2 regions of the Paractinoplanes hotanensis genome follow, and region 2 is predicted to be linked to the other one. Evidence: riboswitches for the same ligand, from Rfam matches in the RefSeq annotation. Region 2 holds a riboswitch; the other holds the start of a gene.
What was found. Region 2 has a riboswitch for thiamine pyrophosphate ahead of LXN57_RS23365 (ECF transporter S component). Riboswitches for the same ligand answer to the same signal wherever they lie in the genome.
Positions count from the first base shown of each region.

Region 1: it holds a riboswitch for thiamine pyrophosphate, as region 2 does, so the genes downstream of both, LXN57_RS19770 (thiamine phosphate synthase) here and LXN57_RS23365 (ECF transporter S component) in region 2, are expected to answer to the same signal.

Region 1 covers NZ_JAMQOL010000025.1:15,618-23,093, forward strand. Annotated here, with positions in the region: gene LXN57_RS19765 (ABC-F family ATP-binding cassette domain-containing protein) at 1-1,346, shown strand, start outside; TPP riboswitch at 1,382-1,493, shown strand; gene LXN57_RS19770 (thiamine phosphate synthase) at 1,502-2,074, shown strand; gene thiO (glycine oxidase ThiO) at 2,067-3,071, shown strand; gene thiS (sulfur carrier protein ThiS) at 3,071-3,274, shown strand; gene LXN57_RS19785 (thiazole synthase) at 3,277-4,020, shown strand; gene LXN57_RS19790 (thiamine phosphate synthase) at 4,070-4,732, shown strand; gene thiD (bifunctional hydroxymethylpyrimidine kinase/phosphomethylpyrimidine kinase) at 4,884-5,645, shown strand; gene thiC (phosphomethylpyrimidine synthase ThiC) at 5,720-7,255, shown strand; gene LXN57_RS19805 (hypothetical protein) at 7,236-7,476, opposite strand, start outside.
Region 2 covers NZ_JAMQOL010000032.1:63,444-70,919, forward strand. Annotated here, with positions in the region: gene LXN57_RS23325 (metal ABC transporter substrate-binding protein) at 1-694, shown strand, start outside; gene LXN57_RS23330 (metal ABC transporter ATP-binding protein) at 694-1,497, shown strand; gene LXN57_RS23335 (metal ABC transporter permease) at 1,500-2,369, shown strand; gene LXN57_RS23340 (ArsR/SmtB family transcription factor) at 2,418-2,714, shown strand; gene LXN57_RS23345 (Fur family transcriptional regulator) at 2,711-3,115, shown strand; gene LXN57_RS23350 (hypothetical protein) at 3,143-3,751, shown strand; gene LXN57_RS23355 (DUF6328 family protein) at 3,717-4,271, opposite strand; gene LXN57_RS23360 (alpha/beta fold hydrolase) at 4,303-5,124, opposite strand; TPP riboswitch at 5,235-5,337, shown strand; gene LXN57_RS23365 (ECF transporter S component) at 5,410-5,982, shown strand; gene LXN57_RS23370 (ABC transporter ATP-binding protein) at 6,002-7,476, shown strand, end outside.

The sequences.
Region 1 (7,476 bases), on a different contig from region 2:
GGCTCGCGAAGGCCGCGGCGGCGCTCGACGACACCGAGCGCAGCCAGTTGGCGTACGCGAATGCTTTGGCCCACTGGGGTGAGGCCGGGGGCTACGACGTCGAGGTGCTCTTCGACGTCGTAGCCGTCGCGATCCTGGGCAAGCCGTGGGACGAGGTGCGGCACCGTCCGGTGCGGACACTCTCGGGCGGGCAGCAGAAGCGGTTCGCGCTCGACCTGCTGCTGCGCGGCGACGACGAGGTGCTCCTGCTCGACGAGCCTGACAACTTTCTCGACGTACCGGGAAAGCGGTGGCTCGAGGCGCGGCTGCACGAGTCACCGAAATCCGTGCTCTACGTCTCGCACGACCGGGAGTTGCTGGCCCAGACGGCCGACCGTGTGGTCGCCGTCGAGGGTGGCAGCGCGTGGACGCATCCGGGTGGCTTCGCGTCGTGGCACGAGGCGCGGGTGCACCGCCACGACCGGATGGAGGAGAACCGCCGCCGCTGGGACGAGGAGCACCAGAAACTCAAGGACCTGGTGTTCACGCTCAAGCAGAAGGCGACCTTCAACGACGGGCTGGCCTCGCGCTACCAGGCGGCCCAGACTCGCCTGCGCAAGTTCGAGGAGGCCGGTCCGCCGCCGACCCCGCCCAAGGAGCAGTCGCTGCGGATGAATCTGCGCGGCGGGCGTACGGCCAAACGGGCGGTGATCTGCGAGCAGCTCGAGATGGAGAACCTGACGTTCCCGTTCGACCTGGAGATCTGGTACGGCGACCGGGTGGCGGTGCTGGGCGCCAACGGCACCGGCAAGTCGCACTTCCTCCGCCTGCTGGCGGCCGGCGGCAGCGACCCCGAGGCCGAGAACAAACCGGTCGACGGCGCCCCGCTGTCCCACGTGGCGCACAACGGCGTCGCCCGGCTCGGCGCCCGCGTCCGGCCGGGGCACTTCTCGCAGACCCACGACCGGCCCGAACTGCTCGGACGCACGCTGGTCGAGATCCTGTGGCGCGGTGACGACCACCGGTCCGGAATGGACCGGGCGGGGGCCATGAAGGCGCTCAACCGGTACGAGCTGTCACAGCAGGGTGACCAGCGGTTCGGCACGCTCTCGGGCGGTCAGCAGGCGCGTTTCCTGGTGCTGCTGCTGGAGCTGTCGGGGGCGACCGTGCTGCTGCTCGACGAGCCGACGGACAACCTCGACCTGGCCTCGGCCGAAGCCTTGGAGGAGGGGCTGCGTCTGTTCGAGGGGACCGTGATCGCGGTCACTCACGACCGCTGGTTCACCCGCTCGTTCGACCGCTTCGTGCTGTTTCAGAGCGACGGCGAGGTCGTCGAGACCCCCGAACCAGTTTGGGACGTGCGCTAGTTTTTTGTCCTCGGGCCGGGTTATGGTCCGAGGCAACACAACCCCACGGGAGTCCGGTGCACCGGGCTGAGAGGGGGGCTGACGCGGCCCCCGACCGTCGAACCTGATCCGGATCATGCCGGCGCAGGGAGGAGCGTCCGTTGTCGTTTCCGCGTTTGCATATCGTCACCGACTCGCTCGACGTCGTCCGGGGCGTGCTCGGGCACGGCCCGGTGGCCGTCCAGATCAGAGTCAAGACCAACGACCGCGCGGCGTACGCCCTGACGGTCGCCGCCCTCGAGCTGTGCCGCCCGGCCGGGGCGCTCTGCCTGGTCGACGACCGGGTCGGGGTGGCGCTGGCGGCCGGCGCCGACGGGGTCCACGTGGGCGCCGACGACCTGCCGGTGGCCGCCGCCCGGCGAGTGCTCGGGCAGCACGCGATCCTCGGTGCGACCTGCCGCAACCCCTCCGCCGCCCGCGCCGCCGTCGCGGACGGCGCGTCGTATCTCGGCGTGGGGCCGACGTTCACGACGACGAGCAAGAGCGGGCTGCCCGATCCGATCGGTCCCGCGGGGGTCGCGGCGATAACGCGGGCCGTGCCGGGAACGCCGGTGATCGCGATCGCGGGCATCACGCCGGAACGGGTGGCCCAGCTCGACTGCTACGGCGTGGCCGCGATCTCGGCGGTCGCCGTGGATCCCGCGGGCGTGACAGCGGAGTTCCTGAAGGCGCTGGCGTCCGATGAGTGACATCGCGATCGTCGGGGGCGGCGTCATCGGGCTGGCCATCGCCTCGCGGCTGGTCGACCGGGGCGCCGACGTGACGGTGTTCGACGGCGGCGACGAGGGCGCCTGGCACGTCGCGGCCGGCATGCTCGCGCCCGGCGGCGAGTCCGAGCACGAGGATCCGCGGCTGATCCGGCTGTTCGAACGGTCGGCCGAGCTGTGGCCCGGCTTCGCGGCCGGGCTGGGCGTCGACGTCGGCTACGACGACACCGGCACGCTCGGCCTCGCCATGACGGCCGACGACGTGGCCGAGCGGTCGCGCCTCTGGACCGGGCAGCAATTGCCCCTGCTGCGCCCGTCCCAGCTGCGCGAGTTGGAACCGGCGCTTTCCCCCCGCGTACGCCTGGGGGCCCTCGCCCGGGCCGAGCGCCAGGTCGACCCGCGCAAGGTGGTGGCGGCCCTCCGCGACCGCCTCGGCTCGCGGATCGTCGCCAAGCGGGTCGACTCGCTGTCCGATATAGAGGCACGGACGGTGGTCGTGGCGGCCGGCTGCGGCACCGCCCCGCTCACCGGGTTGCCCGTGCGGCCGGTGAAGGGTCAGGTGCTGCGGTTACGGGGTGAGCCCGGCCTGCTGCGGCATGTGCTGGACGCGGCGGTCGACGGTCGCGAGGTCTACCTCGTGCCGCGCGCGGACGGCGAGATCGTGGTCGGCGCGACCCAGGAGGAGCGCACCGACCGGCTGATCACCGCGGGTGGCGTCCACGAGCTGCTGCGCGCCGCCCTCGACCTGGTGCCGGCGCTGGCCGAGTTCGAGCTGACCGAGACCACGGTCGGGCACCGGCCCGGCAGCCCCGACAACGCGCCCCTGCTGGGCCGCCTGGACGAGCGCGTGATCGTGGCCGCCGGGCACTTCCGAAACGGCATCCTGCTGACGCCGGTCACCGCCGAGCTCATCGCCGACCTGGTGCTCACTGGCGAGGCCGATCCCACGCTGGCCGACTTCTCACCCCGGAGGTTCTGATGCGGCTGACGGTGAACGGGCGCAGCTCCGACGGTTTTGTGCGCGATCTGTCCGTACGGGAACTCGTCGAGACGATCACCGAGGCGCGGCGCGGCGTGGCGGTCGCGGTCAACGGCGAGGTGGTGCCCCGCTCGACGTGGGAGGCCACGGCCCTGGCCGAGGGCGACTCGGTCGAAGTGCTCACCGCGGCGCAGGGAGGCTGACGATGCTGTTCGGCAAGTCACGACTGATCCTGGGGACCGGCGGGGCGAACAGTCTGGCCGCGCTGGAGCAGGCGATCGTCGCCTCCGGAACCGACCTGGTGACGGTGGCGCTCCGCAGGGTCGACGCGGCCGGCCCCGGACTGCTGCCGATGCTCGACCGGCTCGGCGTGCGGGTGCTCCCCAACACGGCCGGCTGCTACACGGCGGGCGACGCGGTGAAGACCGCCCACCTGGCCCGGGACGCCTTCGAGACCGACCTGATCAAGCTAGAGGTGATCGGCGACGAGCGGACCCTGCTGCCCGACGGGATCGAGCTGCTGCGGGCCGCGGAACAGCTGGTGGGCGACGGCTTCACGGTGCTGCCGTACACCAGCGACGACCCGATCCTGGCCCGCCGCCTGGCCGACGTGGGCTGCGCGGCGGTGATGCCGGCCGGTTCGCCGATCGGCTCCGGGCTGGGCATCTCGAACCCGCACCACATCCGCCTGATCCGGCAGAGCGTGGACGTTCCGGTGGTGCTTGACGCGGGTATCGGCACGGCCTCGGACGCGGCGCTCGCGATGGAACTGGGCTGCGACGCGGTGCTGGTCGCGAGCGCGATCACCCGCTCCGACGACCCCGGAGCGATGGCCGAGGCCATGCGGCACGCGGTGATCGCGGGCCGGCTGGCCTTCACGGCGGGACGGATCCCGCGACGGTTCCACGCTCTGGCGTCCACTTCGGACGACGGGCTGGCCCAGTGGTGACGCCTCGCGGGCCCGTGGTGCTGACCGATTCGGTCGAAGGGCCGGCGCCGTGGTGACGCCGGGCGGGCTCGTGGTGCTCACCGATCGGCGGCTCGCGGCCGGGTCTGTCGTCGAGGTGGTGCGGGCCGCGGTACGCGGGGGCGCGTCGTGGGTCATCCTGCGCGAAAGGGACCTGCCGTACGAGTCCCGGCTGCGGCTCGCGACGGAGCTGCGCGACGTTGTTCCGGCCGGGCGGTTGATCGTCGCCGGGCCTGACCCGCTGGGCGGTGACGCGGTTCATCTGGCCGAGCGCGACCCGCTGCCGATCGGCGACGTGCGGTTGGCCGGGCGTTCGCGGCACGGACGCCTGTCCGATGAGGACTATGCGACGCTCTCGCCGATCTGGCTGACGGAAACGAAACCGGGGTACGGCCCGGCGCTGGGGCCGGCCGCAGCGGCTCGGCTGGCGGGGGATGTGCCGTGGCTGGCTCTCGGGGGGATCGACTCGGCGGCCCGGGCCGCGGAATGCGCGGCGGTGGGGGCGGCCGGGGTCGCTGTGCTGGGCGCGATCATGCGATCCGCCGATCCGGAACGGACGGCGGCCGAGTTGACCGAAGCGTTCACCGCTACCGCCGCCGCCCCACCCAGGGTGGGCAGCCTATCGGAGCACGCCGAGAAGCGGCTCGAGTTATCCACAGGCATGTCTGAGCGGCGGGCGGTGACGTGGTCGTGACGACGTCCAGCGGGCGGGTCGCCGACGAGCCGGACTTCGAGGGCGAACTGAGGATTCACGCTGGCCGCAAGGCGTATGGCGCTGCCGGCCTTCCGGTTGAGTGGTGCCCGTTGTCCACAGGCGCAGCACGCTGGCGGCCGGTGAGGCCGGCATGACGCCGCCGGTGGTGTTGACGATCGCCGGGTCGGATTCCGGTGGGGGAGCGGGGATCCAGGCCGACCTCAAGACTTTCGCGGCGCTCGGTGCCTTCGGCGTCTCGGTGATCACCGCAGTGACGGCGCAGAACACGCTCGGCGTCACCGCCATCCACCCGATTCCGATCGACGTGGTGGCAGCTCAGTTGGACGCGGTGCTCGACGACTTCCCGCTGGCGGCGGTCAAGGTCGGCATGATCGGCGACCCGGCGGTGGCCGAGCTGATCCTGGACCGGGCCGACCGGCTGCCCAACCTGGTGGTCGATCCGGTGCTGGTGGCCACGTCGGGAGCACGGCTGGCCGAGACCGCCTCGGTGGCGCCCCTGGTGGCGTACCCGTGCCTGTTGACCCCGAACCGGCACGAAGCCGCCGCCCTGGTCGGAAGGGTGATCGAGACGGCCGAGGAGATGGCCGTCGCGGCGGACGAGCTGGTCGGGCGGGGCGCGCGGGCGGTGGTGGTGACCGGTAGCGAGGGCGCGGTCGACGTTCTGCGCTTCGACGGGACGACCGAGGTTTTGCGGGGGGAGCCGGTGCGCACGGAGAACAACCACGGATCGGGCTGCACCTTCTCGTCGGCGATCGCGGTGCGGCTGGCCGCCGGTGATCCGGTGCCGACGGCCGTACGGAATGCCAAGTCCTATGTGACCGCAGCGCTCCTCGGTGGGCGCGACTGGCGGCTGGGCGACGGGCCCGGGCCGCTGGACCACTTCGTTTTCTAGGGAGTCGGCAAGAGGCGGCGCCGGGGCTTCGTACGCCCGAACGCTGTCTGGTTTGTACCTATAGGGGAGGAATCATGAGGCGCAAGACGTACGTCGAGGGACCGCGGTCCGACATCCGGGTGCCGTTCGTGGAGGTCGAGCTGAGCGGCGGGAACGAGCCCGTCCGGCTCTACGACACGTCCGGTCCGGGCAGCGATCCCGAGGTCGGGCTGCCGCCGCTCCGCAAGCCGTGGGCGAGCGGTCGTACCCAGCTGGCGGCGGCCCGGGCCGGCGAGGTGACCCCCGAGATGGAGTTCGTGGCGGTCCGCGAGAACGTGCCGGTCGAACTGGTGCGCTCGGAGATCGCGGCGGGCCGGGCCGTGCTGCCGGTCAACCGCAACCACCCGGAGTCGGAGCCGATGATCATCGGGTCGCGGTTCCTGGTGAAGGTCAACGCGAACATCGGCACGTCGGCGGTGACATCGTCGGTGGCCGAGGAGGTCGAGAAGCTGACCTGGGCCACGCGGTGGGGCGCCGACACGGTGATGGACCTGTCGACCGGGCCGCGCATTCACGAGACGCGCGAGGCGATCATCCGCAACTCGCCGGTGCCGATCGGGACCGTACCGATCTATCAGGCGCTCGAGAAGGTCAAGGGCGACCCGGTGAAGCTGACCTGGCCGCTGTTCAAGCAGACCATCCTCGAACAGGCCGAGCAGGGCGTCGACTACATGACGATCCACGCCGGCGTGCTGCTGCCGCACGTGCCGCTGGCCGCGGACCGTGTCACCGGCATCGTCTCGCGCGGTGGCTCGATCATGGCGGCCTGGTGCCTGGCCCACCACGAGGAGAATTTCCTCTACACGAACTTCGCCGAGCTGTGCGAGATCTTCGCGGCGTACGACATCACGTTCTCCCTCGGCGACGGCCTGCGCCCCGGCTCCATTGCCGATGCCAACGACGAGGCCCAGTTCGCCGAACTTCGTACGCTCGGCGAACTGACCCACCTGGCCTGGGAACACGACGTGCAGGTGATGGTCGAGGGCCCGGGCCACGTGCCGATGCACAAGATCAAAGAAAACGTGGACCTGCAGGTCGAGCTGTGCGGCGGCGCCCCGTTCTACACGCTCGGGCCGCTGACCACCGACATCGCCCCGGCCTACGACCACATCACGTCGGCCATCGGCGCCGCGATGATCGGCATGTTCGGCACCGCGATGCTCTGCTACGTGACTCCCAAGGAACACCTCGGCCTGCCCGGCAAGGACGACGTGAAGGCCGGGATGATCGCCTACAAGATCGCGGCGCACGCGGCCGACCTGGCCAAGGGGCACCCGGGCGCACAGGCCTGGGACGACGCCCTGTCGAAGGCCCGGTTCGAATTCCGCTGGGAGGATCAGTTCGAGCTGGCGCTGGACCCGGGGACGGCCCGCGCGTACCACGACGAGACGCTGCCGGCCGAGCCCGCGAAGACGGCCCACTTCTGCTCGATGTGCGGCCCGAAGTTCTGCTCCATGAAGATCAGCCACGACCTCAAGGCGCAGGGCATGGGCCTGAAGTCCGCCGAGTTCGTGGCGGGCGGGAGCAAGGTCTATGTGCCGGTGACCCCGGTCAACGGCCCAGGCCGCTGACCCAGTCCGAGATCTCGCCGTCCGGCTTCTGCGGCTGAGGCGGGGTGAAGCCGTCGAACGGGGGCATCGTGATGACGCCCGTGTCGGACGGGCGCAGCTCGTCGTCGGTGCGCTGGGCGGCCACCGCGGCACGGGCGGCGACGGCGGCCCTCGGGGCCACCGTCGCGCGTCCGGTGGCTGCTGGGGGCGTGCCGGCGCCGGGCAGGCCCGGACCGGCCTTG
Region 2 (7,476 bases):
GGTCGGTGACGTCGCCGAGGCCAAGCTCGCGGTCTACATCAAGGGCTTCCAGCCGGCCGTCGACGAGGCGGTCGCCCAGGAGGCGAAGGACCGCTCGTTCGACGCCGCGTCGGTCGTGACCCTGCTGCCCGCCGGCGGCGAGGACGACCACGGGCACGAGCACGAAGAGGCCGGGCACGGCGAGGACCCGCACGTCTGGCTCGACCCGGTGCGGTTCTCGACGATCGCCGGGAAGCTGGGCGAGCGCCTCGCCGAGGCCGACCCCGAGCACGCGGCCGGCTATCGCGAGCGGGCCCAGGCCCTGGTGGCCGAGCTGGGCACGCTGAACACCGAGTTCGCCGACAGCCTCAAGACCTGCGAGCGCCGCGAGCTGGTGACCAGCCACACGGCCTTCGCCTACCTGGCGAGCCGCTACGACCTGCACCAGGTGGGTATCTCCGGTATCGACCCCGAGGCCGAGCCCTCGCCGCAGCGGCTCGCCGCCGTGGCCCAGGAGGCCCGGGAGACCGGCACCACCACGATCTTCTTCGAGACCCTGGTGAGCCCGGCCGTGGCCGAGACCATCGCGCGGGAGGTCGGCGCGAAGACAGCCGTCCTCGACCCGCTGGAGGGGCTCGTGGATGCCCAGGGTGACTACCTCGGGGTCATGCGGCAGAACCTGGCCACGTTGAAGACCGGATTGGGATGTTCGTGATGAGCGTGGAGAGCGGCAACACCCGCAGCGTCGTGACGGTGCGCCACGCCGCGGTCGGCTACGACGGCCGCGAGATCCTGCACGACGTCTCGTTCGAGGTCGGCGCGGGCGAGGTGGTGGCGATCCTCGGGGCCAACGGCTCCGGCAAGTCCACCCTGATCCGGACGATCCTGGGGCTGACCCCGCTCACCCGGGGCGAGATCGACCTGTTCGGCACGCCGCAGCGCAGATTCCGCGACTGGGCCCGCGTCGGCTACGTGCCGCAGCGCCTGGGCGCGGGCAGCGGCGTGCCCGCCACGGTCGGCGAGATCGTGGCCTCCGGGCGCCTGGCGCGGCGCGGCATCTTCCGGATGTCCCGGGCCGCCGACAAGACCGCGGTGCGCGACGCCCTGACCGATGTCGGCCTGCTGGATCGGATCAACGACCCGGTGACCACGCTCTCGGGTGGACAGCAGCAACGGACGCTCATCGCCCGCGCCCTGGCCGGCCAGCCCGATCTGCTGGTGCTCGACGAGCCGACGGCCGGGGTGGACGCGGCCAGCCAGGAGGCGTTCGCGGCCGCGCTGAGCCGGTTCCAGTCCACCGGCGGCGCGATCCTGCTGGTCGCGCACGAGCTCGGCCCGCTGCGGCCGCTGATCGACCGGGCGGTTGTGGTGCACGAGGGCCGCATCGCGCACGTGGGCCCGCCGCCCGAGCCGGCCGGCCACCACGCCGAGCCCGGCCACGACCACGTTCACCCGCACGCCGTGCCCCAGGCGACCGGCATCTGCGTCGCTCCCACCGACCGGATCGCGGCCAGCTAGCGATGGACCTTTTCCAGTACGACTTCATGATGCGGGCCCTGATGGGCGCGCTGATCATCGGCTTGGCCGCTCCCGCGCTCGGCATCTATCTGGTGCAGCGCCGGCTCTCGCTGATCGGCGACGGCATCGGCCACGTGGCGCTGACCGGCGTCGGGGTGGGCCTGCTGCTCAACCAGTCCCCCGTGCTCAGCGCGGTCATCGTGGCCGCGATCGGCGCGGTCGGCGTCGAGCTGATCCGCGAGCGCGGCCGCACCTCGGGCGACCTGGCCCTGGCGCTGCTGTTCTACGGCGGCATCGCGGGCGGCGTGGTGCTGGTCGCGCTCTCCGACGACGCCAGCAGCAACAGCCTGGTGCAGTACCTCTTCGGTTCGCTGATCACCACGTCCCCCGAGGACATCGCGGTGATCGCCGTGCTCGGGGCGGCGGTGCTGATCGCCATGCTGGCCTTCCGGCCGGCGCTCTTCGCGGTCTGCAACGACGAGGAATACGCCCGGGTCAGCGGCCTGCCGGTGCGCGCGCTCAACATCCTGATGGCGGTGACCACCGCCGTGACGGTCACGATCGCCATGCGTACGGTGGGACTGCTGCTCGTCTCGGCCCTGATGGTGATTCCGGTTGCCGCCGCCCAGCAGGTCACCCGCGGCTTCCGCACCACGATGGCCGCGGCGATGGCGATCGGCCTGGTCGCCGCGGGCGCCGGGGTCGTCGTCTCGGCCGAGGCCGACACCCCGCCCGGCGCCACCACGGTGATCCTGGCCCTGGCCGTCTTCGTCGCGATCACGGTCGGCGCCGCCGGTTGGCGCGTGGTGCGGCGACGTGTCCACCCGCCCCACGAAGTCGAACCACCTGACGTCGTCCTGCAAAAGGTCTGAGCCCACAATGACAACCACGCCCAGTAGCCAGGTCCTGCAGGAGGTCCGATGACGAGCGGATACGAGGCGTACGAATCCGCCGGCGAGCTGCTGCGAGCCCTGTCCGCGCCGATCCGGGTGGCGATCGTCGCCGAGCTGGGCGCCGGTGAACGCTGCGTGCACGAGCTGGTCGAGAAGCTCGGCGCGCCGCAACCCCTGGTCTCCCAGCACCTGCGGGTGCTGCGGGGCGCCGGGGTGGTCCGGGGTGCACGACGTGGCCGGGAGATCGCATACTCGCTGGTGGACGATCACGTCGCGCACATCGTCGCCGACGCGGTCAGTCACGCGAGGGAGGTCCGATCGTGAGCACCGAACAGAACGTCGGGCAGCGCAACACCAAGCAGCGCACCGCGGTGAGCGCCGTGCTGGCCGAGGCCGAGGGCTTCTACAGCGCGCAGGAGCTGCACGCCCGGCTGAAGGAACGCGGTGAGCGCGTGGGCCTGACCACGGTCTACCGCACCCTGCAGGGGCTGGCCGACGCGGGCGAGATCGACGTCATGCGCCCGCCCGGCGGCGAGCACCTCTACCGCCGGTGCAGCCAGGGCCACCACCACCATCTCGTGTGCCGGGAGTGCGGCAGCGCGGTCGAGGTGGAGGGCCCGGCGGTCGAGTCGTGGGCCGACAAGGTGGCGAGCCGGCACGGCTACGTCGACGTCTCGCACACGTTGGAGATCTTCGGAACGTGCCCCGTCTGCGCGAAGCGCTGACTTCGTCCCCATGGGACGCTGTGCGGCGTGAAGATCTATGCCGACCGGGTCCCCGCCGCCGTACGCCAGCTCCTCACCGACATCCTCGTGGTCCTCTGGGTCTATGCGTGGGTCCGGGCGGGCCTGTGGGTCAACGACATGGTCGAGAAGCTGGCTGTGCCGGGCGCCAAGCTCGAGAGCGCCGGCGGCGGCATCGCCGACAACCTGACCGACGCCGGCAGCAAGGTCGGCGGGGTGCCGCTCGTCGGTGACCAGCTGGTCAAGCCGTTCGAGGGGGCCGCCTCGGCCGCCCGGTCAATCGCCGAGGCCGGACGCCAGCAGCAGGACATCGTCGACACGCTGGCGCTCGTGGTCGCGCTGATCGCCGTGGCCGTTCCGCTGGCGCTGGTGCTGTTCGGCTGGCTCCCGCTGCGGTTGCGCTGGATGCGCCGGGCCGCGGTGGCTTCGGCCGTACGCGATCAGCCCGCCGGCCGCGACCTGCTGGCCCTGCGTGCCCTGGCCGGCCAGCCGCTGAACCGCCTGGCCAAGCTCGGCCCGGACATCGCCCAGAGCTGGCGCAACGGCGACGCCGAGGCGGTCGACGCGCTGGCCGAGCTCGAGCTCAGGAGACTCGGTCTGCGGTCTCGCCGGGGGTGACCTCCGTCCGGCTGACCCGCTCGTCCTCCTCCTCCTCCTCGTCCTCGTCCTCGATCCAGTTGCGCCGGAAGAACGGCACAGCGGCCCAGAAGGTGAGGAAGAAGGCGGCGGTGATCCCGGTGAAGACGAACGCGATCGGCCGGGCCAGGATGAAGTCGGTGACCAGCAGGACCGCGCTGACCATCGAGACCAGCAGGAAGAACAGCCCGCCGGTGGCCATCGCGTGGGCGTAGCGCACCAGCTCGGGCTTGCGGCCCTGCCGGAAGAGCGCCCGGTGGAAGGCGACCGGCGCGATGATCATCGCGGTGGCGCCGGCCGCGGCCAGCAGCGCCACCACGTAGACGTCCTTCTGGAACTGCGTGACCTCGGGGAACCGGTTACTGAAGGGCAGGGTCAGCAGAAAGGCGAACAGGATCTGGATGCCGGTCTGGGCGACCCGCAGCTCCTGCAACAGATCGGCGAAATTACGGTCCCAGCGCTGCTTCTCTGTTTCGTGCCTGCCACGTACCTCGTCTGCCATGACGCTGCGGATTCCCCAAAGTGAACAGAAATCAAACTCGGCCGATCCGGCGGAGCGCCGCCTCGGCGAGGGCGGTCGCGGCCTGCTCCGGTACCCAATGGCTGATACCCCGCATAGCAACCATTTCGTAGTCGGACTGGACCCAGTCGCGCGTACGCAGAGCGGCGGTCAGCGAGACCACACCGTCCTTGTCGCTCCAGACGTAGGTGGTGGGCACCTCGATGGGGCCGGGGCCGCCGGGTGGGTTGCCGGTTGCCGCGCGGTACCAGTTCAGGCCGCCGGTGAGCCGGCCCGGGTCGTCGCGCATCGCCTCGACGTACTTGTCGCCGCGGTGGCCGATCGGCTTGAACATGGCCCGCAGCACGGCGCCGTCCCGGGCCAGCAGCAACCGCTCGGCCTGCCGGGACTGGAAGACCTTGAAGTACGTCATCCGGGCCCGCTGGGACGCGCGCGTCCGCAGGACCAGGCCCAGCGCCTTGGGGTGCGGCACCGAGACGGCGGTCAGGGTGCGCAGGCGATCGGGGTGCGCCGAGGCCAGCCACCAGCCGACGATCGCCCCCCAGTCGTGCCCGATCACGTGGGCCGACTCGATGCCGAGCGCGTCGAGCACGGCCACCGCGTCGGCAGTCGGCTCGCTCAGGTGGTAGGCGCTGACCTCGGCCGGGCGGGCGCCGGGCGAGGTGCCGCGCTGATCCAGGGCGTACGTCCGGAGACCGGCGGCGTGCAACTTCGGCGCGAGCAGATCGAACTCGCGGTGGTCCTGCGGGAAACCGTGCAGCAGGAGCACCGGATCGCCGTCGGCCGGCCCGCCCTCGTACACGTCGAAGGTCAGGCCACGCGCCTTGATCTCCATGTGATCACTCCCTCGCTGTTCGGCGACCCGCTACGGTGTTACGTTCATCGAAACACAGCACAACAGCACCGAGCCTTGTCCTCGACGGTCACCGTACGTCGCGAACGAAGCTCGTCCGACAGGGGAGCGCACAGCGCTGAGAGTGCGGGCGACCGCAGACCCTCGCACCTGATCTGGGTAATGCCAGCGCAGGAAGTTCGGTCTTTTCTCCAGCCGCGCCGTGTCCCGGGCCCGCCCGGGAGACGGCGTGCGTCTCCTCCCGGTACAAACTGGGAGGTTCCAACCATGAACAACCGCTGGCGCACGATAGACATCGTGATCGCCTCGATCATCGCCGTCTCGTTCGGCGTGATCTTCTGGGCGTGGGGTCTGCTCTGGAACGGCCCCGCCGACGCCATCCCGCTGCCCGGCCGGGCCGTGCTCTACGGCGTCTGGCTGGTGCCGGCCGTGCTCGGCGCGCTGATCGTGCGCAAGCCGGGCGCGGCGTTCTACACCCTCTCGCTGGCCTCGCTCGTCTCGGTGGCCATCGGCGTGAGCTGGGGCTGGACGATCGTCGTGCAGGGCCCGCTGGAGGCGCTGGGCGCCGAGCTGATCTTCGCGATCTTCGCCTACAAGGTCTACCGCCTGCCGGTGGCGCTGCTGGCGGGCGCGACGGCCGGGGTGGTGGCCGCGGTCTACGACGCGTTCGTCTGGTACGGCGGCACGTCGTGGGCCACCATGCGGATCCCGTACATCCTCATCACCGGGGTGTCGGCTCTGGTCATCGCCGGGCTCGGCAGCGTGCTGCTGACCCGCGCGCTGGCCCAGACCGGCGTTCTCGATCGTTTCCCGGCGGGCCGGTCGCGCGCGCTCGTCTGATTTGGTTCGATTGGTAGATATGAGTGAGGTCGTCCTCCGCGGATTCGGCTGGCGGCATGCCGGCCGGCGCGCCTGGGCTGTCCGCGACGTCGACCTGCACATCGCGCACGGCGAGCGGGTGCTCCTGCTCGGTCCCTCCGGGGCCGGCAAGAGCACCCTGCTCGCGGCGCTGGCCGGCCTGCTCCCGGAGGACTCGGGCGAGGCCGCGGGCACGATCGAGATCGACGGCCTCGATCCGCTCAAGGCCCGCCACCGCGCAACAACCGAAGCCTGGTCCTCCGGACGGCACGGAGAACCCGGGCAAGGGGTGGGCATCGTCTTCCAAGATCCGCAGACCCAGCTGGTCATGGCCCGCAGCGGCGACGACGTGGCGTTCGGCCTGGAGAATCGCGGCGTGCCGCCGGCCCAGATCTGGCCCCGGGTCAGCGACGCGCTCGACCGGGTCGGCTTTCCCTACCCGATCATCCGGTCGACGGCAGCGCTGTCCGGCGGCGAGGCACAGCGGCTGGCGCTCGCCGGGGTGCTGGCGCTGCGGCCCGGCCTGCTGCTGCTCGACGAGCCGACCGCCAATCTGGACCCGGCCGGCGCCGAGCTGGTGCGCGAGTCGCTCGCCGCGCTGCGGGACCAGACCACGATCCTGGTCGAACACCGGGTGGCCGAGGCGCTGCCCCTGGTCGACCGGGTGGTCGTGCTCGAGGCGGGTGGCGGGGTGCGAGCCGACGGCGCGCCCGAGATGGTGTTCGCGGCGTACGGCGACCGGCTGGCCGACGAGGGCGTCTGGGTGCCCGGCTTCACGATCCCCCCGCTCAAGTCGGCCACCCCGCCCGGACCCGAGCTCGTCCGTGCTTCGCAGGTGGCGGTGAGCCAGAGACTCGCGCCGGTGTCACTGGCCGTGAACGCCGGCGAGGTGCTGGCCGTGACCGGCCCCAACGGCGCCGGGAAGTCGACGCTGGCACTGACGCTCGGCGGCCTGCTCGCGCCGACCGGCGGCCGGGTGCACGGCTTCGGCGACGACCGCCCGCCGCACCGGTGGCGGGCGGCCACCCTGACCGGGCGGATCGGTTCGGTCTTCCAGAACCCGGAGCACCAGTTCGTCACCGCCCGCGTCGCCGACGAGCTGGCCGTCGGCCCGCGGCGGCTGGGCCGGTCAGCGGCCGAAGTGACCCGGATCGTCGACGATCTGCTCGACCGGCTGCGCCTGAGCAAGCTGGCCGGGGCCAACCCGTACACGCTCTCGGGCGGCGAGGCCCGCCGCCTGAGCGTGGCCACCGCGCTGGCCACCGCGCCCCGCCTGCTGGTGCTCGACGAGCCGACCTTCGGCCAGGACAGGCGCACCTGGATCGAGCTGGTCACCCTGCTCGCCACGCTGCGCGACGACGGCCACGGCATCGTCGCGGTCACCCACGACGACGACTTCGTGCAAACTGTGGCCGACCGCACCCATCGCCTGGGCTCCGCCCGCGTGCGCGATCCCCTCCCCCACCGCCGCCCCGG